Regions from separate parts of the Nitratidesulfovibrio sp. HK-II genome, predicted to be linked through region 1. Evidence: riboswitches for the same ligand, from Rfam matches in the RefSeq annotation. Region 1 holds a riboswitch; the other holds the start of a gene.
What was found. A riboswitch is a leader RNA that binds a small molecule or an ion and turns the genes downstream of it on or off. The one in region 1 is predicted to bind cobalamin.
Positions count from the first base shown of each region.

Region 2: linked by a shared signal. The riboswitch ahead of metE (5-methyltetrahydropteroyltriglutamate--homocysteine S-methyltransferase) and the one ahead of RVX_RS14430 (sirohydrochlorin cobaltochelatase) in region 1 are both predicted to bind cobalamin.

Region 1 covers NZ_AP036014.1:3,406,347-3,418,503, forward strand. The annotation lists gene RVX_RS14420 (TolC family outer membrane protein) at 293-1,645, shown strand; gene RVX_RS14425 (VWA domain-containing protein) at 2,350-8,979, opposite strand; cobalamin riboswitch at 9,570-9,750, shown strand; gene RVX_RS14430 (sirohydrochlorin cobaltochelatase) at 9,928-10,905, shown strand; gene RVX_RS14435 (FecCD family ABC transporter permease) at 10,905-12,157, shown strand, end outside; gene RVX_RS14440 (ABC transporter ATP-binding protein) at 12,155-12,157, shown strand, end outside.
Region 2 covers NZ_AP036014.1:4,071,831-4,083,987, reverse strand. The annotation lists gene fmt (methionyl-tRNA formyltransferase) at 1-872, opposite strand, end outside; gene def (peptide deformylase) at 910-1,464, opposite strand; gene aspS (aspartate--tRNA ligase) at 1,612-3,468, opposite strand; gene hisS (histidine--tRNA ligase) at 3,623-4,918, opposite strand; gene RVX_RS17040 (class I SAM-dependent methyltransferase) at 5,069-5,875, opposite strand; gene metE (5-methyltetrahydropteroyltriglutamate--homocysteine S-methyltransferase) at 6,237-8,567, opposite strand; cobalamin riboswitch at 8,683-8,912, opposite strand; gene ilvD (dihydroxy-acid dehydratase) at 9,414-11,081, opposite strand; gene RVX_RS17025 (cell division protein FtsX) at 11,421-12,157, opposite strand, start outside.

The DNA of each region.
Region 1 (12,157 bases):
TGGCCGCCACCGCAGTGTCCGTGGCGATGAATCCCTTTCCGCCCCGCCGCGCGCCGCAGCCTGCCCGTCCGGCCGGGCCGGACGGGCAGGCTGCGGCGCAAGCGCGAAATCCTCCCGAAAAACCTGCCAACTTTGCGACTAACCCTATTGCGCAAGACAAGTGAAACAATGTATCGTTGCGTGTAGTAGTACCGTAAGAGCGGAAAGTGTGGGCACGCCCGCACCCAGCAAGGTATCAATACGCGCTCTCCAATCCGCGTTCACGGTGGGGGGGCCAAAGAGGAGGACTGTCATGAAGGAAAGGAAATCGCAAAAACGGCGCTGGCTTGCGTTCTGCGCGCTGGCCGCCGTGCTGGGGCTTGCTGTCGGGGTGCCGGCGCAAGCGCAGGAAGTGACGCTGAAGGATTCAGTCGTCAACACCCTTGAAACGCATCCTCGCCTCAAGGCCTTCCAGGAAAACCGCCAGGCCGCCGAACACGACGTTGACCGCGCGCGTGCCGGCTGGTTCCCGCGCCTTGACGTGCGCGGCGGCGTAGGCGTGGAGCAGTACAACGACCGCTCAACCCGCGCCACCAACAACGAAAACGACTGGTACGACCGCAGCGAAGGCTCGGTGACGCTCAGCCAGACCATCTGGGACGGCCTTGCCACCGCCAGCCGCGTGGACATCAACAAGAACAAGCTGGGTTCGGTGGACAACCGCCTCATCGACAACGCCGAAGCCCTTGGCCTGGACGCCGTGCTCGCGCACATCGAAGTGCTGCGCCAGCGTGAAATCGTCCGCCTTTCCGAAATCAACGTGCAGCAGCACGAGTCCATCCTGGGTTCGCAGCAGGAACGTTCGCGCATGGGCGCGGCCAGCGTTTCCGACGTCACCCAGACCCAGGGCCGCCTGGCCCGCGCCCAGTCCACCCTGACCGAATCGCGCGCCGCCCTGCAGGTGGCCGAGGCCGCCTACCTTCGCCTGACCGGCCAGATGGTGCCCGACACCCTCGGCCCGGCGGAAGCCCCCACGGCCACCCCGCCCAGCGCCGACGCAGCCCTGGCAGACAGCCAGTCCAGCAACCCCAAGGTGCAGGCGTTGATCGCCGACGTGCGCACCTCGGAAGCGGAAATCGACCTCGCCAAGTCGGGCTACCACCCCGTGATCTACGCGGAAGTGGGCCCCACCTACAAGGACCAGGTGGAAAGCAGCCGTGACCACGAATGGGGCACGGCCGCCATGCTGCGCATGAACTGGAACCTGTTCAACGGCGGCGCGGACATCGCCGCGGTGAAGGGCGCTTCCGCCCGTTCGCGCCAGAGCCGTCAGGAACTGCAGAACCAGATCGACGAACTGGGCCGCGAAACCCGCTCCACCTGGAGCCAGATGCTGTCCGCCCGCGAACAGCAGCGCTACTTCCTCTCGGCCATCGACTACAACGTGCAGACCCGCGACGCGTACATGCAGCAGTTCCTGGTGGGCCAGCGCAGCCTGCTGGACGTGCTGGACGCCGAAAACGAACTGTACAGCTCTTCCATCCAGGAAGTGACCGCGCGCATGAACGATGCGGGCGCCCAGTACCGCCTGCTGGCCCTTGGCGGCAAGCTGCTGGACAGCCTGGGCATCGACCGCGACGCCCTGCGCAAGAACACCGAGCAATAGCCGCTCCCGCAGAGAACGGCACCCTTGGGGCCGGTCGCAAGACCGGCCCCTTTTGCGTGGGCGAATGCGGGGTGGCGCGAAAACGGATGGAGGGCGACGGGTACGGTGCCATGCGCATGCCCGCATCAAGGCAAGGGGCCGTCCCACGATCCCGCAATGCAGACCCCGAACGCAACCGGGCAATCCGCTACCGCATGGCGGCATCGCATGACGCCAGCGGTAGTAATGTTTGCCCACCACGGGCCATCTACATCCCCCCTGTATTGTCCGCGTTCCTCCCACGCCCGGCGCGGTCCGCCAAACACCACGTCCCCCCGGCCGCGTGGAGCATGCACGCCGCGCGCAAGGCGATGCCTGCCGCGCACCTTCCGGAATGTCTGATTGGGCATGCCCCCCTGCGCATCGCCGCCGCCACGCGTCACACCCTAGCTCCGCGCGGCAGCCACCGGAAGGCCAGCGCCACCACCACTCGGCAGCCGAGGCCTACGGGTCTGGGTGGGCTGGCAGGAGCCATGGATGGCGCACACGGGCCATCGCCGGAAAAGGGGGCGGATATTCTGGAGTACTGGGCAGGCTGGGGGGGCCACAAGGTCAAGAACGCCCGCAACCGTGCCGCGCCGCTACAGCCCGCGCCACGCAAGACGCCCCGGCCGAGGCCGGGGCGTCCGTGTGTGCATGGTGTGCCGCCGGGGGCGGCGCGCCGGTTAGCTGTTTTCGGTGATGATCTTGTTGGTCAGGATGTGCTGCTCGATCTGGTCGAGGGTGTTGGTGTTCAGCGCATCCTGGATCACCACGTACTGGGTCTGGGCCCCGTTGTGCAGGGTGACCACCGCGTCGTTGGCGTCGCCGGGCAGGATGCCGCCGCCGACAGACACATCCGGGTTGTTGCCGATGAGCACGTCGCTGAAACGCAGCACGTCTTCACTAATGTTGAAGTCGGTCACGCGGTCCACCGCGCTGGTGGTGAAGTCTTCCGCGTTCCACACGAAGGTGTCGGCCCCAGTGCCGCCGTGCAGGGTATCGCTGCCCTGACCGCCGACGAGGATGTCGTTGCCCGCATCGCCGTAGATGGTGTCGTTACCGGCGTTGCCGTGCAAGATGTCGTGCCCGGCGTTGCCGTGGATGGTGTCGTCCCCGTAGTTGCCGAAGATGACGTCGTTGCCATTGCCGCCAGTCAGGGTGTCATCGCCGGTACCACCCAGATGGAAGTGGGCGCTGGAACTGCCGCTCACATCCCATGCTTCGGGGCTGGCATGCAACTGCGTGGCCGTATCGCCGATGTGCACGTTGAGGGTTGCGTAGTCGCTGTCAGTGGAACTGGCCAGCTTGTACACGAAGGCATCGTCGTTTCCGGCAGCGGCGTTACCATTGGCGTGGTACTCGTACTGGCCGAAGGCGTTGATGCGCAGCGTGCCGTAGTCGCCCACCACGTCGTGGTAGAGGCCGTCGTTGGCGATGGCCACGCCGTTCACTTCGGTCACGAAGGCCGTCTGCCCGCCGATCTGGTCGACAAGGTCGGTGCCCGTGTGATCGGTAACCACGTTCCCCAGCAGGGCCGCGCCAGCCAGGGCGTGGGTGAACACCACGTCGTCCACGAACACACGCATATAGCCGGGATTGTTGTTGGATGTTCCGTCAAGCACCTTCAAGGTGACCGTATAGTTTCCAGTGGCCCCGAAGGTGTGCGTAAACAGTCCGCTTCCCCCCGCACCAGAGGTCGGCGAGGTGAACGGGTTCAAGGTCACCGTACCGTCAGGCCCGCTGATGACCACAAGGAACTTGTCATCATCGTGGGGATTAAGACTACTCGATCCCTGCCGGAACGGCTCGGCACGCCAGTCAAAGCTCAACGTATCGCCTGCAGCAACAGAGAAGGTCTTGCTGCTCGTCACGGAAGCACCTGCGCCCCATTCGAGTTCAAGCATGAGTTCCCTGTCGCCTGCGGTGTTCACCCGGCTGACGTCTCCGTAATAGTCGTCATCAGTGCTCCAGCCGTTGGTACTGCTGCTGAACGTATCCGTGGTCACGCTGGTGCTGCCCGGCTGCGCCGTGGCGTAGTTGTCGTGCGCGTCCAGTTCGGCCGCGCGCAGGTTCAGGGTCAGGGTGGTGTTGGCCAGCGTGCCATCGGCGTCGCGGACGTCGTAGTTCACGATTTCCTGCCCAACGGGGTTCGTGCCCGGCGTGAACACGTAGCTGCCGTCGTCGAAGTCGATGGTCAGGATGCCCTTGTTGTCGCCAAGGTTGATGGCCACCTTGTGGTTGGCGTCCGTATCACCCAGGTCGTAGACGTTGCCGTCCACGGTCACGCTGTTCAGCGCAAGACCGCCGTCCGCGCCGCCGTTGTCGTTGGCCAGCAGGTTGCCGGTGGTCGGCACGGTGGTGAGCAACAGGGCTTCAAGCTGCGACAGGTTGGTGATCACTTCCACGGGGTTGGCTTCGGGGGTTCCGTCGCTGTCCCAGGCCACCCGTTCAAGCTGGGTCTGGCTTACCGCTTCGCCCATGCCGTAGGCGTACACGGTTTCGATGGGGGTGGTGGCCAGGAAGTTGTCCCACGCGGTGGCGTCGCCGCTGCTCAGTTCGTCGCCGCTGTTCGGGTTGCCGTCGGACAGGAAGTACACCACCGAGCGGTCCGCCGGGGGCAGGCCGTCTTCAAGCGCGGCGCGGGTGGCCGCGATGGCGTCGTCGTAGTTCGTGCCGCCACCGGCCTCGGTGTTGTTGTTGATCCAGTTTATGGCGCTGGTGGTGGAGTTGCCGCCGGTAAACCAGCCGCTGGCCACCGCGTTGCCGTCGAAGTCCACGATCTGCACGTTGACCGCGCCAAGGTCCTTGTAGGCCTCAAGCAGGGTCTGGATGGCCGCAACTGCGAGTTCGTACTTGGTGTCGAAGCCGCCGGGGCCGTCGGGGTCGCCGCCGCCCTCGTTCACGTTCGGCCCCATGCTGCCGGAAGAGTCGAGAACGATGACCAGGTTGGTGGTGATGCCGCCGCTGTATTCGTTCACTTCCGGGGCCGCCGTGGGACCGGCGTCGTCAACGCTGACGCTGACGGTGCCGTGCACGGTGTTGCTGGCCGTATCGGTACCGGTCACGTGGACATTGGTCACCACGATGTCGGTCGCGCCGTCGTCATGCAGCAGCGGATCGATCAGGGTGGCTTCCACGGTCACCTGCACCGACTGGCCGGTGGTGTACGGACCGGCTTCCGGAGCCAGGGTCAGGATGATGGCGGTTTCGCCGCCGATGCTGCCGATGAGGTTGCCGGTGCCGCCGTCCACGGTCCAGGTGATGGGCGTCGAGGGGTCGATGCCGCTCACCACGGGTTCGTGGCCCGCGCTGATGTCGAACGCGAAGGTCAGCGGTTCGCTGCCCGCCGTGAAGTCGAGGTCGCCGTTGTCGGTGTCCACGTCGCCGGGGTTGCTGCCCACGGCGTCCACGTCCTGCAACGAAAGGCTGAGATCGTCACCGCCGGTGGGCGGCACGATGATCGGCTTGTCATCGTCGATGATGGTGCCGTCTTCGCTGCCGTCCGCCACGGTGCCACCCACGAAGCCGTTGAACTTCGGGTTCTGGATGGTGATCACCAGGTCTTCATTGCTCTCGATCACGGTGTCGCCGAATACCTTCGCGAAGAAGGTCAGGCTGGTGGGCGCGCCGTAGTTGAAGGTCAGCGTGTTGGTGGCCGCGTTGTAGCTGATGCCGGACACGGCCCCAACGGCCGCCTGCAGCGCCGCCGCGAAGTCGTCGGCCGCGTTGGTGAAGTCGGCCAGGCCAGCCGTGCTGCCCGCCGCCGGGCCGGTGAGCTGGATGGACACGGTTTCACCGGGCTCCAACGCGTAGCCGCTGTAGCCCACGGTAAAGGCCAGGGGCGGCCCGTTCTCGCCAAGGTTGCCTTCCGGCACGATGTTTCTGACGTCGGCCGCATCGGTGATGGCCCACTGGATGCAGCGGCCCGAGTTCACCACGGCTGCGTCGGTGGCGGTGCTTTCCGCCTGGTTGTTGAAGTTGCCCCATCCTTCCCACGCGCCTTCCTTGGCAACGGCCTTGGCAACGAAGTCGTGCGCGCCATCGCCAGCGCCGTTCTGGGTCACGTGGATGGTCTTGTCGAGGGAACCGTTGGAGTCAATGTCCCACTTCACGGTACGGGTAGAGTTATTCCAGGTGCCGCCCGAGGCCGCGATTTCGGCCAAGTTGACGGAGAAGCCGCTGGGTATCTTCAGTTCCACCCAATGGTCTTCGGAGCCGTCGGTGTCGGCGAAGCTGGCGGTAACGTGCACGGTACCTGTTTCGCCAGTCTGGAAAGCCGAGCCGCCATCGCCGCTGTCGTTCACGTCCACGGTGATCACGGGCTTGTCGGCCACGGCGTCGATGGTCAGGGTATGCGTGTCGGTGGTGGAACCGGCATCGCCGCTATCCGGATCAATGAAGGTCACCTTGACTTCAACGGGGATGTCGCGGTCGCTGTTCAGCGTGGTCTTGACGTACAAGTGACCCATTTCGGCCACGCTCACCGAGGCGGATTCGCCCCAGCTGTCAAGCAAGATCTCGCGGTAACCGGGGTCGGACGGATCCTCGCCCACCACCAGGGTGAACGCCCTGCCCGCGAACTTGATCTCGGCTCCCGTCAGATTTTCGTTGTCTGCGTTGTTGAAGTCGATCCCAAGCTGCGTCTTGAAGATGGTCTCGTTGCCAACGTTGGCGTAAGGCTTCCAGTCTTCAAAGCCGCCGCCGGACACCTGCAGGCAGCCGTCCGCGCCGTCCACGAGCACGCGCACGGAATCGATGTCATATGCCTCGTTGTTGCCGTAGTTCCATTCCACGCCGCTGAAGCTGGTTTCCTTGGCAACGGCGATGGTCTTGAACTCGGTGTAGTAGCGGTCGTCGGTGTTGGGCACGCCCAGGGTGATGGGCAGGGAAACCGAGCCGCTGCCCGCGTCCACTTCGTCGGTCACGTCGTAGATGGCGTACAGGCGGCCTTCGACCCACTTGGTGCCTTCGCTGCCCGGGTAGTTCCAGCCGTGCTTGACCTCGATGCCCACGTACTGGCGCTCGGAACCGTCCTGGTAGTCGCCGAACGAGGCATTGAGGATCACGGTCATGGTGCCGCCGGGGTCGGCAGCCGTCGGGCCGGGGGTGTAGTCCACTTCGGCGTCGTGGGCGATGGGCTTGTCGGCCACGGCGTCGATGAACACGGTGTGCTGCGTGGTGTCGGTGCCTATGTCGCCGCTGTCCGGGTCGTGGAACACGGCGGTGACGGTGAGCTTCACGTCAACGTCGCTGTCCTTGGCGGGCATCAGCGTCACGTGGTCCTTCAGGTGGGCGGGCACGATGTAGTAGCCGCCGCCTTCACCATCGGGAACGAAGGTGGCTTCGCTGCCGAAGATCAGCACCTTGGCCGGGGTGTTCACGTCCACCGCGATGCGCAGGTAGTCGAGATGCTCGTCGTCCGCGCCGCTGAAGTGGAAGTCGAGGTCGATGTCCTTGGTCGAGAACGGGTCGTACCAGGGTTCGTTGACGTAAGCCTGCGGATCTTCGTAGCCGATCTGCTGACCGGTGACATAGATGTGGCCTTCGGCCGCGGCCACCCACACGTCGGTGGAGCCGAACACCAGCGAATTGTCGTTGACCGCCACGAGGCTGCCGTCCGCGTCGCTGTCCACGGCCAGCGCGCCGGTGACGAAGGTTTCCTTGTAGTCGTTGCCGCGCCCGCAGTGTTCGCCGTCGCCGTTGTAGCCCTGGTCGAGCGTGGCGATGACGGGGCCTTCGAACTCGCCGTTGCCTTCGTAGCCGCCGTTGCCTTCGTAGCCGCCGTTGCCACCGGGCACGTAGTCTTCGTCCGGGGCGTACAGGGTGAGGGTGACGGCCTTGGTGGCCAGTTCATGCGTCTGGCCCAGGCCGTCCACGGACTGCGAGGTGCCCACGATGCTCTCGTCGCCCACGGGGATGACGTAGTAATAGCCGGCGGGGTCGATGACGCCCAGGCCCTGCGTGGCAGAGGCGGGGATGTCCGCGCCCAGGGTCAGGAACTCGGAGAGGTCCAGTTCCACGCCGCCGATGTTCACGGTGTCATAGGTCCAGCCGTCCTTGGCCTCGATGAGCAGGAAGTGGCTTTCCGAACCATCCTGATAATCGCCGAAGGTGGCGGACAGGGTGATCTTGACCGCGCTTTGGGTGTGGTCGCCGTTGTCGTTCTCGGTGGGGTCGGCGGCCGTATGCTTCCACCACGGGCCGTCAGGGGCGTCGTGGGGGTTGTGATGCCAGAACGACCGCTCGTCGCCGCCATCGGAATCCATCACGCGGGCGGTGACCACTTCACCGTTGCCGCCGTCGCCGTTGCCGTGGTCGCAATAGAAGGGACCGTAGCTGACCGTTTCATGCAGGCCAATGGGCTGGTCGGCCACCGCGTCGACCACCGCCGTGAAGGTGAACGGCACGGTGCCGCTCAGCCCGGAGTCGGGGTCGGTGATGGAGGCGAAGCCGGAAAGCGGGATGTCGGTGCCGCTGTCCGCCAGGGGCAGCAGGGTCACGTCGTCGATGTCAGCCGCGGAAATGACGAAGTTGCCCGCGCCGTCCGCCGCCACGGGAACGCCGCCCACCAGCAGGGTGCCCGCGATGGGACCGGTGATGGTGATGCTGTCCAGCACTTCGTTGTCGGTGGGGGTGAAGATGAAGCCCAGCACCGCCTCGAAGGTCAGGGGCGAACCCAGGTGCTGATTGGGGGCCCAGTCTTCGAACACGCCCGCGTAGGCGCCCGGGGGAACCGCGTCGGGATGTTCGGGATAGTTGCCGTTTTCGCCGATGGTGGTGCTGATGCCCGTGGTCAGGTTGATCACCAGGGTGCCGGTGGCGAGATCAAGCGGACCCGCGTCTTCGATGCCCGGCAGGGCCGCCGTGCCGATGCCGGTGGTGCCCAGCGGGTCAAGGCGGTCCACGCCGCCGATCAGGTCGCCCGCGTCGTCGGCGTAGTCGCCCACGCCGCCGCTGCCCGCGGCAGCGCCCGCGCCAGGACCGGCGGCGGGCAGCAGGTCTTCGCGCAGGGCCGCGAGAAACGCGTCGCCCGGCAGCGACTGGCCGTCTTCAAGGTTGAAGGCGGGCAGCTGGTTGGATTCGAACAGGCCGAAGAAGTTGGAAAGGACGATGCGTCCGCCGTTCTCGAACAGGAACACGAGGTCCTGTCCGGATTGCTCGAGTTGGGCCGCCTCGGACGGGAAGCCCATTTCCAGCGTGGCGCCAGCAATGTTGTCGATGACGACCTGCTGGTTGGCCTGCGGCGTGTTCAGCCGGATGCGGGCGCCGGTGGGTGCCGCGCCCGCGGCGGTGGTAGTGTTCTGCGTAACCATGGCTTTCTCCCCTTGTTGGCGAAGGCGCGCTGCGACTCCGACCTTGCGTTGTGCGGGAATGCCGATCGGAATCCGATTCCGGGCGCGCCCCGCCTGCTTTCAGCCTGTTATCCGGTCATGCCGCTTTTCGTCCGGCTTTTCCGGAATCCCCAAATCCATCAGTAAATTTGTTCCGGGCCGTGCCCGCCATCCTGTTTTCTTAAGGAATGTCAGGTTGTTCTTTCATTCCTTCACGGTGCCGCCCGAATCTCGGGTGTTGTCCGGACAAGCCGGATTCGGGCCAGCGACTAACGGTTACTCTGCAACCGCGATGCCAACCCCGTTAGACCTGTAATACTGGTGTAATACACTATTTGCGCCTGCACGCAAGGCGGCTGGCCCGTCCGGTTCGTCCGGGCTGGCCGGGCTGGCCGGGCTGGCCGGTCGCTTGCTGCATGCCCGACTGTCCGAACGTCCAAGGGGGCGCGGAACGGCAAGGCGGGCCCGCGTTTCTTCCATATGTTGTGAACGCGGGCCGCACCGCTCACGGCGGGCCGCCCGTTGCCCACGCCCCTCCGCGCCCGCCAGCTTGACAGCGTCGCCGCGCGGGGCCTATCCATGACCCTTCAGGTGTCCTTGGACTTGATAGGGAATCCCGTGTGAATCGGGAGCGGACCCGCCGCCGTAAGCCCGCCAGAACGCCTGCTCCCCCGAGCGCCACTGGACCACGGTCCGGGAAGGCCGGAGCAGGTCGGGCAAGCCGGAAGACCTGCCTGATGCGTCATCGGCCATGCCCGGAAGGCAACGGGGCTTTTGCCCTTCCGGGACCGGCGGCCACGAACCGCGCGCCTTCGCGACTTCACCCCAGTGGCCCGCCGCGACTTCGGCGGACCGCATCGGGGCCGCACCGGGCCGCATCCGCAGTGTCCGCCTTCCGCCCATTGCCCGCCTGCCTCCTTCGGAGGTCCCATGTTCCATCTGTCTGACGGCACGCCCGCCCTGCGGCGGGGCGTCCTTTCGCGCGCGCGCCTGTGCGCGTCATTGTCCGCCTTCTCCCGCGCCCTGCCCCTGCCGCTGCTGGCGGCCCTGCTGCTGGCCCTGTGCCTGGCCCTGCCGGGCGCCGCGCTTGCCGGGCACGCTGGCGAAGCCGCCCGCAAGGAAGGCATCCTGCTGGTGGCCTTCGGCACCACGGTGGAAGAAGCCCGGCCCGCGCTGGACAACATCGAACGGCTGGTGCGCGCCGCGCACCCCGATACGGACGTGCGCTGGGCGTGGACGGCCCGGCAGGCCCGCGCCGCGCTGATCAGGGAAGGCAAACCCGCCGCCTCGCCCCAACAGGCCCTGGCCGACATGGCCGAGGAAGGCTTTACCCACGTTGCCGTGCAGTCGTTCCACACCATCCCCGGTGCGGAATTCCACGGCCTGCTGGCCACGGCCAAGGCCATGGAGGGCCTGCCCAAGGGGCTGACCCGCATCACCGTGGGTCTGCCGCTGCTGGCCTCCACCGACGACGCGGAATCCTTGGCCGTGGCCCTGAAGTCGCTGCTGCCCAAGGAACGCAAGCCCGGCGAGGCCGTGGTGTTCCTGGGCCACGGCAACCCGCACCACCCGGCGGCGCTATGCTACCCGGCCCTGCAGTTCTATCTGGCCAAGACCGACCCGCTGGCCTTCATCGGCGTGGTGGAGGGCTCCCCCTCGTTCGACGACGTGGCCGGGGCGCTGGCCGCCCGCAAGGCGCGCACCGCGTGGCTGGTGCCGCTGATGGCCGTGGCGGGCGACCACGCCCACAACGACATGGCCGGTGACGATCCGGAATCGTGGGCCTCGCAGTTGCGCGAACGGGGCATCACCCCGCGCCCGGTGCTGCGCGGCACCGCCTCGTCCGACGCCGTGGTGCCCATCTGGCTGCGCCACCTGGACGCCGCGCTGGAGCAACTGAAACAGTAATGGATAACGCCACCGTTCCCCGATCCGTGCCGCAACAGGCGCGGACCGGGGCCGCGCGGCAGCGCCGCGCCCTTCGCATCATCCTGCTGGCCGCCCTGTGCTGGGCGGCCACGGTGGTGCTGGCCTGCCTGTTCGGGCCGTTCCGCATTCCCGTGGACGACGTGCTGCGCGCGCTGGCCGAACTGGCGCTGCCGGGCGCGCTCACCGGCGGGGCAGGCCCCGCGCCAGACGCCACCCACATGTTGGTGGTCACCCGCATCCGCCTGGCCCGGGTCTGCCTGGCCCTGCTGGCGGGCGGCGGGCTGGCCGTGGCCGGCACGGTGTTTCAGGGCGTGCTGCGCAACCCCCTGGCCGACCCGTTCACCTTGGGCGTGTCCGGCGGCGCGGCCTTTGGCGCGTCGCTGGCGCTCACCCTGGGCATCGGCCCGCTGACCGCGTGGCTGGCCATGCACCTGCCCGCGCTGGCCGGGCTTTCGCCGCAGGCCCTGCTGCCGCTGGCCGCGCTGGCCGGGGCGCTGGCCTCGCTGGGCGCGGTGCTGCTGCTGGGCGGTGCGGCCGGGGGCGGGGCCTTTCGCCGCGAAACCGTGGTGCTGGCGGGCGTGGTGGTATCCACCGTGCTCTCGGCACTGGTCTCGCTGGTCAAGGCGCTGGACGAGGAATCGGTGTCCAGCATCGTGTTCTGGATCATGGGCAGCCTGCAGGGGCGCGGCTGGACACACGCGGCGGTGCTGCTGCCGTGGCTGGCGCTGGGCCTCCTGCTGGTGCTGCCGCGCTTTCGCGAACTGGACATCCTGGCCCTGGGCGACGTGCAGGCCCGGCAACTGGGCATGGACACGGCCCGCGTCCGCCTGCAACTGCTGGTGGGCGCCAGCCTGATCACGGCGGGCTGCGTGGCGGTGAGCGGGGTCATCGGCTTCGTCGGGCTGGTGGTGCCGCACCTGGCCCGGATGCGCCTGGGCGCGGCGCACGGGCCGCTGCTGGCGGCCGGATGGTTTGGCGGCGGCATGCTGCTGGCCTGGGCCGACGTGCTGGCCCGCACCCTGCTGCCCGGCGGGGCGGAGTTGCCCGTGGGGGTGGTCACGGCGCTGCTGGGCGGGCCGTTCTTCTGCCTGCTGCTGGTGCGCGGCGGGGGTGACGGACGCGGCCCGGCAACCCTTCCTGCCGACCATGTCCCAGCCCCATCCCCGGACGTTGCTTCGGCTGCGGCTTCGGGTCCATCTCCGATTCGGACCCCGGCGGGGGGCGCGGAATG
Region 2 (12,157 bases), 670 kb from region 1:
GCTCCTTCGTATTCCGGGGCCTCCGACCGCAACGGGCCGATACGGCCGGGACCCAAAGCCACGCGCAGTTCCTTCTGTCCTTCCCTCTGTATGGTGCAGTACGCGCCGGGCCACGGGGTAACCCCGCGAATGTGCGCGTGTACCTGCACGGCCGTGCGGTTCCAGTCGATGAGTCCGTCGGCCTTGGTCAGCTTGGCCGCGTAGGTGGCGCGCTCGTTGTCCTGCGGTATGGCCAAGGCGGTGCCGTCTGCCAGCTTGCCCAGGGCCTGCGTCAGCAGCCTGCCGCCAAGCTCGGCCAACTGGTCGTGCAGATCGCCCGCCGTGTCGCCGATGCCGATGCCCATGGCCTTCTGCAGCAGCATGGGGCCGGTATCCAGGCTGGCCTCCATGCGCATGATGGTCACCCCGGTCACGGCGTCGCCGGCCATGACGGCGCGCTGGATGGGCGCGGCCCCGCGCAGGCGCGGCAGCAGCGAGGCATGCACGTTGACGGGGCCGAGGCGGGGGATGTCCAGCACCGATTGCGGCAATATCAGCCCATAGGCGGCCACCACCAGCACGTCGGGACGCAGCGAGCGCAATTCCGCAACAGCTTCCTCGGTCTTGAAATTCAGGGGCTGGTACACCGGCACGCCGTGCTCGATGGCAAGCAGCTTCACTTCCGGCGGGCGGCACTGCTGGCCGCGCCCGCAGGGGCGGTCGGGCTGGGTATAGGCGGCGATGACCTCGCAGTCGTCCCATTCCAGCAGGTGGCGCAGGATCACGGCGGCAAAGCCGGGGGTGCCCATGAACACCACGCGCAGGGGGGCGCGCGGCGCGGCGGGTTCCGTCACCGGCCGTGCCCCATCAGCCTTGGCGACGCCGTCAGGCATGGCGGCATCATTCCGCGCATCGTCCTGGCCTGTCATGCTAGCGCGCTCCCGTGCGCGCCTTGGCCGCAGCCGTGGGCATGGGCCGGGGGGCGTTCTTCTGCATCTTCTTGAGGCGCGAATCGTACAGGGTGCGCTTGAGCCTGCTGATATGGTCGATGAACAGGGTGCCCATCAGGTGGTCCACCTCGTGCTGCAGGCACACGGCCAGCAGTCCGTCGGCATCCATGCACACCTCGTTGCCGTCCAGGTCGCGGGCGGTCAGGCGCACCGTGTCGCTGCGGGTGACCGTGGCGCGGTAGCCGCCGGGCACGGACAGGCAGCCTTCCTCCGAGTCGATCTTCTCGCCGGTCAGTTCCAGCCGGGGGTTCACGAAGGTCATCAGCGCCTCGCGCTTTTCGGGGCCGGAAACGTCCACCACGATCAGGCGGCAGTGCTCGCCCACCTGGGGCGCGGCAAGGCCTATGCCGTCCTGCCGGTACATGGTTTCGGCCATGTCGGCGGCAAGCTGACGGATCTCGTCGGTGATCTCGGTGATGTCCTCGCATTCGACGGCAAGGCGCGGATCGGGATATTGCAGCACTTCTCGGATCATGGGCGGTCCTGTGATGTGGGCGTTTGATGCGGTCACCCTACGGTAAGCACGCCGTGCGGGCAAGGAAAGGGCTGGAACGGCGCGAAGCGACGGGGGAGGAAGGCGCGCGGCCTTCCTCCCCCGTGCGGAGCAGACAATGTGCGGGGCCTAGCCCTGCGGCGTTTCCTTTGCGCCGTCCTTGACGGCATCCTTGCCCGTTTCGCGCAGGCGCAGGCCCAGGTCGCGCAACTGGCGGGCGGAGACGGTGTCCGGGGCCTGGGTGAGCAGGCAGGTGGCCTTCTGGGTCTTGGGGAAGGCGATGACGTCGCGGATGGACGACGAGCCGGTCAGCAGCATGGCCAGACGGTCCATGCCGAAGGCGATGCCGCCGTGCGGCGGAGCACCCATCTCCAGCGCCTGGGTCAGGAAGCCGAACTGCGCTTCCGCTTCTTCGGGCGAGAAGCCGAGCGCCGCGAACATGCGGCGCTGCTTTTCGGCCGTGTGGTTGCGGATGGAGCCGCCGCCCAGTTCGTAGCCGTTCAGCACCATGTCGTAAGCACGGGCGCGGGCCGCCGCCGGGTTCTCGACCATGACGTCCATGTGGCCGTCCTTGGGAGAGGTGAACGGATGGTGGCAGGCCACATAGCGCTTTTCTTCCTCGTCGTACTCGAACAGCGGAAAGTCCGTCACCCACAGGAAGTTGAAGGCGGTCTCGTCGATGAGGCCCAGGTGCTCGCCAAGGCGCACGCGCAGGTTGCCCAGCGCCGCGTTGACCATGCCCGGCGCGCCCGCCTGGAAGAACACGATGTCGCCCGTTTCAAGGCCAAGGGCTTCCTTCAGTCCGGCGCGTTCGGCATCGGACAGGAACTTGGCGATGGGCGACTGCCATTCGTCGGGGCGGATCTTGATCCAGGCCAGGCCCTGCGCGCCGTAGATCTTCACGAACTCGGTGAATTCGTCGATTTCCTTGCGGGTCATGGTTTCGCCGCCGGGCACGCGCATGGCCTTGACCAGTTCCGCCGTGGCGAACAGCTTGAAGTTGGAGCCGCGCACGATGTGCGTGACGTCCTGCAGCTCCAGCCCGAAGCGGGTGTCGGGCTTGTCCACGCCGTAGCGGGCCATGGCGTCGTCATAGCTCATGCGCGGGAAGGGGGTGGCGATCTCGCGGTCCAGCGCGTCGCGGAACACGCGGGCCATCAGGCCTTCGGCCATGGCCATCACCTGCTCCTCGTCCACGAAGCTCATCTCGATATCGATCTGGGTGAACTCCAACTGGCGGTCGGCGCGCATGTCCTCGTCGCGGAAGCAGCGCACGATCTGGTAGTAGCGCTCCATGCCCGACATCATCAGCAGCTGTTTGAACAGCTGGGGCGACTGCGGCAGGGCGTAGAACTGGCCCTGGTTCAGGCGGCTGGGCACCAGGAAGTCGCGCGCGCCTTCCGGCGTGGACTTGGTGAGGTAGGGCGTCTCGATTTCGAGAAAGCCCAGCTCGTCCAGGTAGCGGCGGGTGGCCTGCGCGGCCTTGTGGCGCACGATGAAGTTGTTGGCCATGCGCGGGCGGCGCAGGTCGAGGTAGCGGTACTGCAGGCGCAGGTTCTCGCTGGCCTCGGTGCGGTCCTCGATGACGAAGGCGGGCGTCCTGGAGGTGTTCAGCAGCTTCCATTCGGAAACGTACACCTCGATCTCGCCGGTCTTCATGCCGGGGTTGGTCATGCCCTCGGGCCGGGGACGCACCGTGCCGCGAATGGCCAGCACGTATTCAGAGCGGATGACGTGCGCGCGCTCATGCGCCGCGGGATTGACGTCGGGGCTGAACACGATCTGGGTAAGGCCCTGACGGTCGCGCAGGTCCACGAAAATGAGGCCGCCGTGGTCACGGCGGTACTGCACCCAGCCCATCAGGCAGACTTCGGCCCCGGTGTCGGCGGCGGTCAGGGTGCAGCAGTCATGGCTGCGCGCCCAGTCGCCCAGGGGTTCGATGTACTGCTGGTGTTCCTGTTGGACGTCAAGTTTCTGGTCGCTCATGAACGGTTCCTTTGGATGTTACCCGAGGATGACAAGTCGTAAATAGGCAGAAAGCGTATCGGGGAGGGGACCCTTTGGAAAGGGTCTCCCTCCCCGGACCCCTCCCCCCCAAACGTTTCAAAAGGGGTAGTGCTGACCGCCGTTGGCCACCGCACTATACGTGGCTCACGGCCTCACCCTGCGGCACGCTGCGCTGCTCGCCGCTGTCCATGTCCTTGATGACCACGGTGCCGCTGGCCAGCTCGTCGCCGCCCAGCAGCAGGGCCACGCGCGCGCCGGTGCGCCCGGCCTGGCGCATCTGGCTCTTGATGGAGCGCGCGGCAAAGGACACCTCGCCCACCCTGCCGACGGCACGCAGATCCTGCGCCAGCAGCATAGCCGCGTCCGAGGCGGCCGGGTCCAGCACGGCGATGTAGAAATCGGGCCGCTTCTTCTCCAGCGCGGGCAGCATCAGGGCAAGGCGCTCCATGCCGCAGGCAAAGCCCACGCCGGGCACGTCCGGGCCGCCCAACTGGGCCACCAGGCCGTCATAGCGGCCGCCGCCCGCCACCGACGACTGCGCGCCGATGGAGCCGGACACCACCTCGAAGGTGGTGCGGTTGTAGTAGTCCAGCCCGCGCACCAGACGCGGGGTGAGCACGTAGGGAAGCCGCGCGGCGTCGAACAGCCGCAGCACCGTGTCGAAGTGGCTGCGGCATTCCGGGCAGTTGTGGTCGATGATGCGCGGGGCGTCGGCGGTCAGCTCGCGGCAGGTGGGCACCTTGCAGTCCAGCACCCGCAGCGGGTTGGTGTCGATGCGGCGGCGGCAGTCCTCGCACAGGGCCTCGCGGTCGATGGAATCCAGAAAGTCGCGCAGCGTGGCCCGGTACACCGGGCGGCATTCGCGGCAGCCCAGCGAGTTCACCTGCAACGAAAGATCGGTCAGCCCCAGCTGGCCCAGGAAGGTCATGAGCATCAGCACCAGTTCGGCGTCGGCCTGCGGCTCCTGCGGGCCAAGGCATTCGCAGTTGATCTGGTGGAACTGGCGCATGCGGCCCTTCTGCGGGCGCTCGTAGCGGAACATGGGTCCGGTGGTGAACAGCTTGGAGACCGGCTCCTGCGCGTGACGGCCCGCGTCGATGAAGGCGCGCATGACGCCCGCCGTGGCTTCCGGGCGCAGGGTGAGCGAGCGGCCCTTGCGGTCGGGGAAGGTGTACATTTCCTTCTGCACCACGTCGGTCTCGGTGCCGATGGAACGGCAGAACAGTTCGGTGCGCTCCAGCAGCGGGGTGCGCAGCTCGGTGTAGCCGTAGCGGCCAAACACCTCGCGGGCGGTGTTCTCCATGAAGGTGAACACGTCGCTGTCGGGGCTGAACATGTCGGCGAACCCCTTGATGGTACCCACCTTGTCGCCCGTGCCCTTTTGCGTGGCCTTGTCGGCGGCGGTCTTGTCGGAATTGTTGGTGCTCATGGCTCGCTTCCGGATGCAGACTCGCGCGGCAGGGGGCGTGCGAACTCCACGCCGCGCCCCGCCGGTGCGGAAACAGCCATGGATAGTCCAATGGGCGGGTATTGTCAAAATCGTCGAATGTCACGCGCGCGCCGCAAGGGCGCGGGGCGGCTATCCGGCGTGCTTTTCGCGGCAGGAGTATCCGCCCGTGGCGGGCTGACGGCCGGGAGTGATGCGCGAGACGGCGGCCTTGCCCGTGCGCAGCATCAGCGGGGTGACCGGCATGCGGCGGCCGAAGTCCATGCGCATGCCCACGTATGCCCCGAACGGCGAAAGGCTGATCCAGCCGTTCAGCATTTCGAACAGGCGCGATTCGCGCCAGGTGCACGCCGGGCCGTGCAGCACCGAGCGCATGGTGATGGAGCACGGCACCCCGGTGGCGCGCACCAGCGCGTACATGGACCCCACGCTGAACCAGCGCGCCTGCCGCAGCAGCGAGCCGCGCAGCCCCGGCGCCGGCATGCCGTGGGTGGGATAGTAGGGCGAAATCCGGTTCAGAAAGCCCACCAGCACCCCGCGCGAGGCCACCCGGAACGCCTCGGCCAGGGCCGCCGCCGGGTCGGGCATGAATTCCAGGCTGGTCAGCAAGGCAACGTAGTCGAAGGCGTCGTCGTCAAAGGGCAGGTGGTCCGCCACGCCCAGGTGGAAGTCCGCCCGGCAGTTCATGCGTTCGCGCGCGGCCTCCAGCATGGCCTCGCTGCTGTCCAGCCCCGTGACGTCGAACCCCGCCTCCCAGAAAGATTCCAGGAATACCCCCGGGCCGCAGCCCACCTCCAGCAGGGTGTGCCCGCGCCGGGGCCAGCCGGACACCAGGTGGTGCAGCAGCCGCTGCTCGTGCCGCACGGCAAACGCCCCCATGGGCGTCTCCAGCCACTGCATGTAGCCCCGCACCGTGTCCGCATCCCACCGCTGGTTCATGCGCCTCCCCGTATCGTTGGACGTCCCGCTTTGCGCGCACCATACGCCAAGACCCCCCGCGCGGAAAGGGTGTGCGGGGTGCGGAAGGACGTGGGGGGGGAGGGCTGGTGGGGAGAAGTAGAAGGAACCGGGGGCGGGGGAAAGAACCTTTTGAAGAAGGTTCTTTCCCCCGCCCCCGGACCCCCACCCCCTTTCTCCAAAACTTTTCAATTGGGGGTGGACGACAATAAGCGAGGCTGGCGGGAACGAGGATGGGAAAAGAATTTTACCCGATGAAAAGTTTGGGGGGATGGGGGTCCGGGGGAAGGAGACCCTTTCCAAAGGGTCCCTTCCCCCGGTTACTCTTCAGCGATTTTTTTCGCTACGCGTTGCCCCGCACCCGTGCGGCGGCGGCCACGAGGTGGGCGAGGCTGGCGCGGGTTTCGGGCCAGTCGCGGGTTTTCAGGCCGCAGTCGGGGTTGGCCCACAGCCGGTCCAGGGGCAGGACGCGGGCGGCGGCGCGGAGCAGGGTTTCCATTTCGTCGATGGAGGGCACGCGCGGGCTGTGGATGTCGTACACGCCGGGGCCCACCTCGTTGGGGTAGGCGTGGGTGGCGAAGACCTCCAGCAGTTCCATGCGGCTCCGGCTGGCTTCCAGGCTGATGACGTCGGCGTCCAGGGCGGCCACATGGTCGATGATGTCGTGGAAGTCGCAGTAGCACATGTGGGTATGGATCTGGGTGGTGTCGCGCACGCCGGACGAAGCCAGGCGGAACGCGCCCACGGCGGCGTCCAGGTAGGCGGCGTGGGCGGCTCGGCGCAGGGGCAGCCCCTCGCGCAGGGCGGGCTCGTCGATCTGGATGACGCCAATGCCAGCGGCCTCCAGGTCGGCCACTTCGTCGCGAATGGCCAGGGCCAGCTGGCGGAACACCACGGGCCGGGGCACGTCGTCTCGCACGAAGCTCCAGCAGGCGATGGTGACGGGGCCGGTAAGCATGCCCTTGACCGGCCTGGCGGTGAGCGACTGGGCATGGGTGATCCAGCGCACGGTCATGGGGCCGGGCCGCGAGACGTCGCCGTAGAGCAGGGGCGGCTTGACGCAGCGGGTGCCGTAGCTTTGCACCCAGCCGTTGGCGGTGATGCAGAAGCCGCGCAACTGCTCACCGAAGTATTCGACCATGTCGTTGCGCTCCGGCTCGCCGTGCACCAGCACGTCCAGTCCCAGGGCCTCCTGCTCGCGGACGGCGGTGGCGATGGCCTCGCGCATGGCGGCGTCGTACTGGGCCTCGGTGATCTGGCCGGTGCGCAGCTTGCGGCGCTGGGCGCGGATGTCGGCTGTCTGGGGGAACGAGCCGATGGTGGTGGTGGGCAGCTGGGGCAGACGCAGCGCGGCGCGCTGGGCAGCGATGCGGGCGGTGTAGGGCGTGGCGCGCCAGCCCATTTCCGGGGTGACGGTGCCCACGCGTGCGGCCACGGCAGGGTCGTGGATGGCCGGGCTTGCGGCGCGGGCGACCAAGGCGGCCCGGTTGCGGGCCAGGGCGGCGGCGGTCTCCGGCGCGTCGGCGCGGCCGTTCAGGTCGCACATGTCGGCCACCAGGCGCACTTCGGCGCATTTCTGTTTGGCAAAGGCCAGCCATTGCGCCACTTCCGGGTCCAGCCCGGTTTCCGCGTCGAGGTCCACGGGGCTGTGCAGCAGCGAGCAGGACGGGGCCACCCACACCCGGTCCGGGCCAAGGGCTGCCACGGCGGCGCGCACCGGCGAGGCGGCGGAGTCGGCATCCACGCGCCAGACATTGCGGCCGTTGACCACGCCCAGGGAAAGCGCAATGCCGGATTGCGGCAACGCGGGGTCGCCCGTCGGTTTCTGGGGCGCGCGGGCCAGGATGTCCAGCGCCGGGGCCAGGTCTTCCGGCCCGCGCACCAGGTCCAGGTGCAGCACGTCCACAGGGAGGGACAGCGCCACGGGCAGATTGTCGCCCACCGGGGCGAAGTAGCTGGCCAGCAGCAGGGTGGCGTCCGGCACGGCCACGCGCAGCCGGGCATAGGCGGGCACGAAGCGCGAGCGGATGTCATCGGCCAGATCCAAAGACAGGATGGGTTCGTCCAGTTGGATCAGCGGGCAGCGGGCGGCCACCTGCCGCAGCAGCGCGCCGTAGGCGTCGAGCAGGGCGGGCAGCAGCGACCAGCGGGTGCCCCCGTCCACGCGCTTGGACAGCCACAGGAAGGTCATGGGGCCGGGCAGCACCGCCTTGGGGGTGAAGCCCGCCGCCAGCGCCTCGTCGATGTGGGCCAGCAGGGGGGCGGCCTCGGGCGCGAAGGTGGTGGCCGCGTCCAGTTCCGGGACCAGGTAGTGGTAATTGGTGTCGAACCACTTGGTCATTTCCAGCGGGGACACGGGGTGCTCTCCGCCCTGGCCGCGGGCCATGCGGAACATCAGGTCGATGTCGCGGGGCGCGTCGCCGTGGCGGAAGCGCGGGGGCACCACGCCCAGCAGCAGGGCGGCGTCCAGGATGTGGTCGTACAGGGCGAAGTCGCCCACGGGCACCACGTCGATGCCCGCCTCGCGCTGGAGGGTCCAGTTGCGCAGGCGGATGGCGCGCGCGGCGTTCTCCAGTTGCTGGCGCGTGGCCGCGCCTTTCCAGTAGTCCTCGACGGCCTTTTTCAGTTCACGGTTGCCGCCGATGCGCGGAAAGCCAAGGTTGTGGGTACGCATTGCCACCTCCGGAATGCGTGAAGACAGGTGAGAGCGATTCGCGAGCGCGCGCCCCTGCAGTGGGGCGGGCGCATGCCGGGGTCCGGTTCGCGCGGCCTTGGGCGGTGCGGAGGGGACGTCTTCCGACTGACGGGCGGTGGGTGAAAGGCTTCGCAACCACGCGAACGCCCTTGCGAGGGGCATCGCGTGGTCCGGAGCCGTGGCCCGCGACCTTCCCGCGTGCCATGCCCGACAACTCCGTTGCCCGTGCGGGCAGGGAGAGCCGGGATGGCGCTGGCGGTGGCGGCGGGCGGCATGCCCGAACACGGCAGCGCGCCTGTACCGGATTTGCACCGGTTTCCGTTTCCCTTCCACGTCCGAGCATGCAGCGGTCTGCCGTGCTCGGGGATGATAACATCACTAAATCAGCAAATACTGATATAGTGATTGAGTGTCAAGCGAGGGCGCGCGGATTTTGCCGAAAGTCCATCCACAGCAACCACGCACAACGGCCCGCCGCACCGGATGGTGCGACGGGCCGTCAGGGAATGCTGTGGGGGCGAGGGAGGGTTAACAGGCTATTGAAAAGGTTTGCTCTTTGACGCCCTTAACGGCCAAGAACGGAAGCCGTTAGGCGAGCTTGCGAGTCTTACGGATGACGACCGTCGCGCGGCAGTCGCCTCTTGGATCTCATTCGGGGTGCCCTCGCAATGCGCAGGAAATACAAATAAAAGTTTTGGGGGGTGGGGGTTCGGGGGAGGAGACCCTTTTCACGCTTTGCGGACGCCATCCGTACGGCTCGTGGACTCGCCTACGGCTGCCGCAAAAGGGTCCCTCCCCCGTAAGAATCCAGCCTGTTACGGCAGACTACTTGCGGAACATGGCCCCGGTGGCCGCGCTGGTCACCTGACGGGCGTAGCGGCGCAGCAGGGGCGAGGTGACCGGCTTTTCCTTGGGCACGAAGGTTTCGCGCCGGGCGGCCAGTTCCGCCTCGTCCACCAGCAGGTCCAGCCTGCGGGCCGGAATGTCGATGCGAATCCGGTCGCCTTCCTTGACCAGGCCGATGTTGCCGCCGTCGGCGGCTTCCGGCGAGACGTGGCCAATGGCCGCGCCGCGCGTGCCGCCGCTGAAGCGGCCGTCGGTGATCAGGGCCACGTCCGCGCCCAGGCCCATGCCCGCGATGGCGGCGGTGGGCGACAGCATCTCGCGCATGCCGGGGCCGCCGCGCGGGCCTTCGTAGCGGATGATGATGGCGTCGCCCTTGTTGATCTTGCCGCCCATGATGGCGGCGTGGGCATCGCCCTCGGAATCGAACACCCGGGCCACGGCCTCGCGCACCATCATTTCCGGAGCCACGGCCGACTGCTTGACCACCGCGCCCTGCGGGGCCAGCGAGCCCTTGAGGATGGCGATGCCGCCCTGCGCCGAATACGGTTCGTCAACGGAATGTATTACGTCGTAGTTGAGCACGCGGGCGTTCAGCTCGGTCAGGTTTTCGGCCAGGGTCTTGCCGGTGACGGTCATGACCGAGGTGTCCACCAGACCCTTCTTGGTCAGTTCCGCCATCACGGCCGGGATGCCGCCTGCGGCGTGCAGGTCCTGGATGTGGTGGTGCCCGGCCGGGGAAAGCTTGCACAGGTTGGGGGTCTTGCGGCTGACCTCGTCGAAGATGTCCAGCGTCAGGTCCAGCCCGGCCTCGCCGAACACGGCGGGCAGGTGCAGCACCGTGTTGGTGGAGCCGCCGAGGGCCATGTCCACGGCCACGGCATTGGCCACCGCGCGCGGAGTGACGATGGAGCGCGGGGTGATGTTCTTTTCCAGCAGTTCCATCACCTTCATGCCCGCGTGCTTGGCCAGGCGCACGCGCGCCGCCGTCACCGCCGGGATGGTGCCGTTGCCCGGCAGGGCAAGGCCCATGGTTTCGGCCATGCAGTTCATGGTGTTGGCCGTGAACATGCCCGCGCACGAACCGCAGCCGGGGCAGGCCGTTTCGGTCATCTCGTCCAGTTCGGCCATGGTCATGTCGCCGCGCTGCACGCGGCCCACGGCCTCGAACACGCTGATCAGGTCGGTGCGGCCCGCCAGGGTGCCGCCCGCCAGCATGGGGCCGCCGCTGACCATGATGGACGGAATGTCCATCCGCAGCATGGCCATGAGCATGCCAGGCACCGACTTGTCACAGTTGGGGATGAACACCAGCGCGTCGAACGGGTGCGCCGTGGCCATGATCTCGATGGAATCGGCAATGATCTCGCGCGACGGCAGCGAAAAATGCATGCCTTCGTGGTTCATGGCCAGGCCGTCGCACACGGCAATTGCCGGAAACTCCATGGGCGTGCCGCCCGCCGCGCGCACCCCGGCCTTCACTGCCTCGGCAATGGTGTGCAAATGCACGTGGCCGGGCACCACCTCGTTGGCCGCGTTCACCACGCCCACCAGGGGGCGCTCGATCTCCTCGCGCGTCAGCCCCAGGGCATGCAGCAGCGAACGGTGCGGGGCCTTCTCCAATCCATGGGTCATCTTCTTGCTGCGCATGGTCTGCGTCCTCATTGTATGCGTCGTTGGCTCGTAGGGTTGGTTCGCGGGGGAGAGGAGGGACGCTTTTGGAAAAGCGTCCCTCCTCTCCCCCGCATCCCCTCTCCACCCCGCAAAACTTTTTGATTGGGTGGGCATGGCGGTGCGGATTGGTGTGGCGACCGCCGTCAGCCTGCGGGGGTATGGCCGCGTGGCTGTGTCGCCCCAAGGGAAATGCCTCGGGGAGAGGGGGGCTGGGGAGCGGGGCGGCGTCTTGCGGCGGCGGTCAGGAGGCGCGTAGCGCGTCCGTAAGGCAGGCAGCAGGGCCGGGCTTCCGGTCACCCGTGGAAATTTGTACCCCTACCGGCTGCGGACGGCAATCCAGCTGCCCAGGATGCCCATGAGCACGGGCACGGCCAGCAGCAGGGCGGCCTGTTCCGGCGGGGGCAGGCGCAGTTCCAGCAGCAGGGGCGGCACGTTGAGCGCGGTGCGGAAGCGCCAGTGCACGGCGGCCAGCAGCAGGCAGGCAAGGCCCCCGCCCAGCAGCCCTTGCAGCGCGCCCGCCACCATCAGGGGCAGGCGGATGTACCAGTTGCGCGCGCCCACCAGTTGCAGGATGTCGATTTCTTCCCGGCGGGTGGACAGGGTGAGCCGCACGGTGTTGCCCACCACCAGCGCCAGCACCACGCCGAGGAACCCCACGGTGGGCCAGATCACGAAGCGGCTGGCCGAGCGCCACGCCTTGCCCAGTTCGTCGCGCAGGGGCGATGCGGCCACGCGCTCCACGCCGGGCAGGGCCTTGAGGTAGGCCTGGGTGTCGGCGGACCATTTCTCCGGGTCGGCCTCGCGCGGGGCAAAGGTCAGCAGGGCCGTGGGGGGCAGGGGGCTTTTGCCGGACAGAAAGCCCACATCAAGGCCGCCGGGCAGCCCGCCGCCCGCGCCGCCAGCCGTCTCGCCCATGCGGCGGGCCAGGGCCGTCAGCGCCTCGTCGGGGCTGTAGGTTTCCACGCTGGCCAGCCAGGGCAGGTGGCGCATTTCTTCCCACTGGCCGCGCACGTGGCCCATGTCGGTGCCGGGCCGCCAGTACACCTGGTACA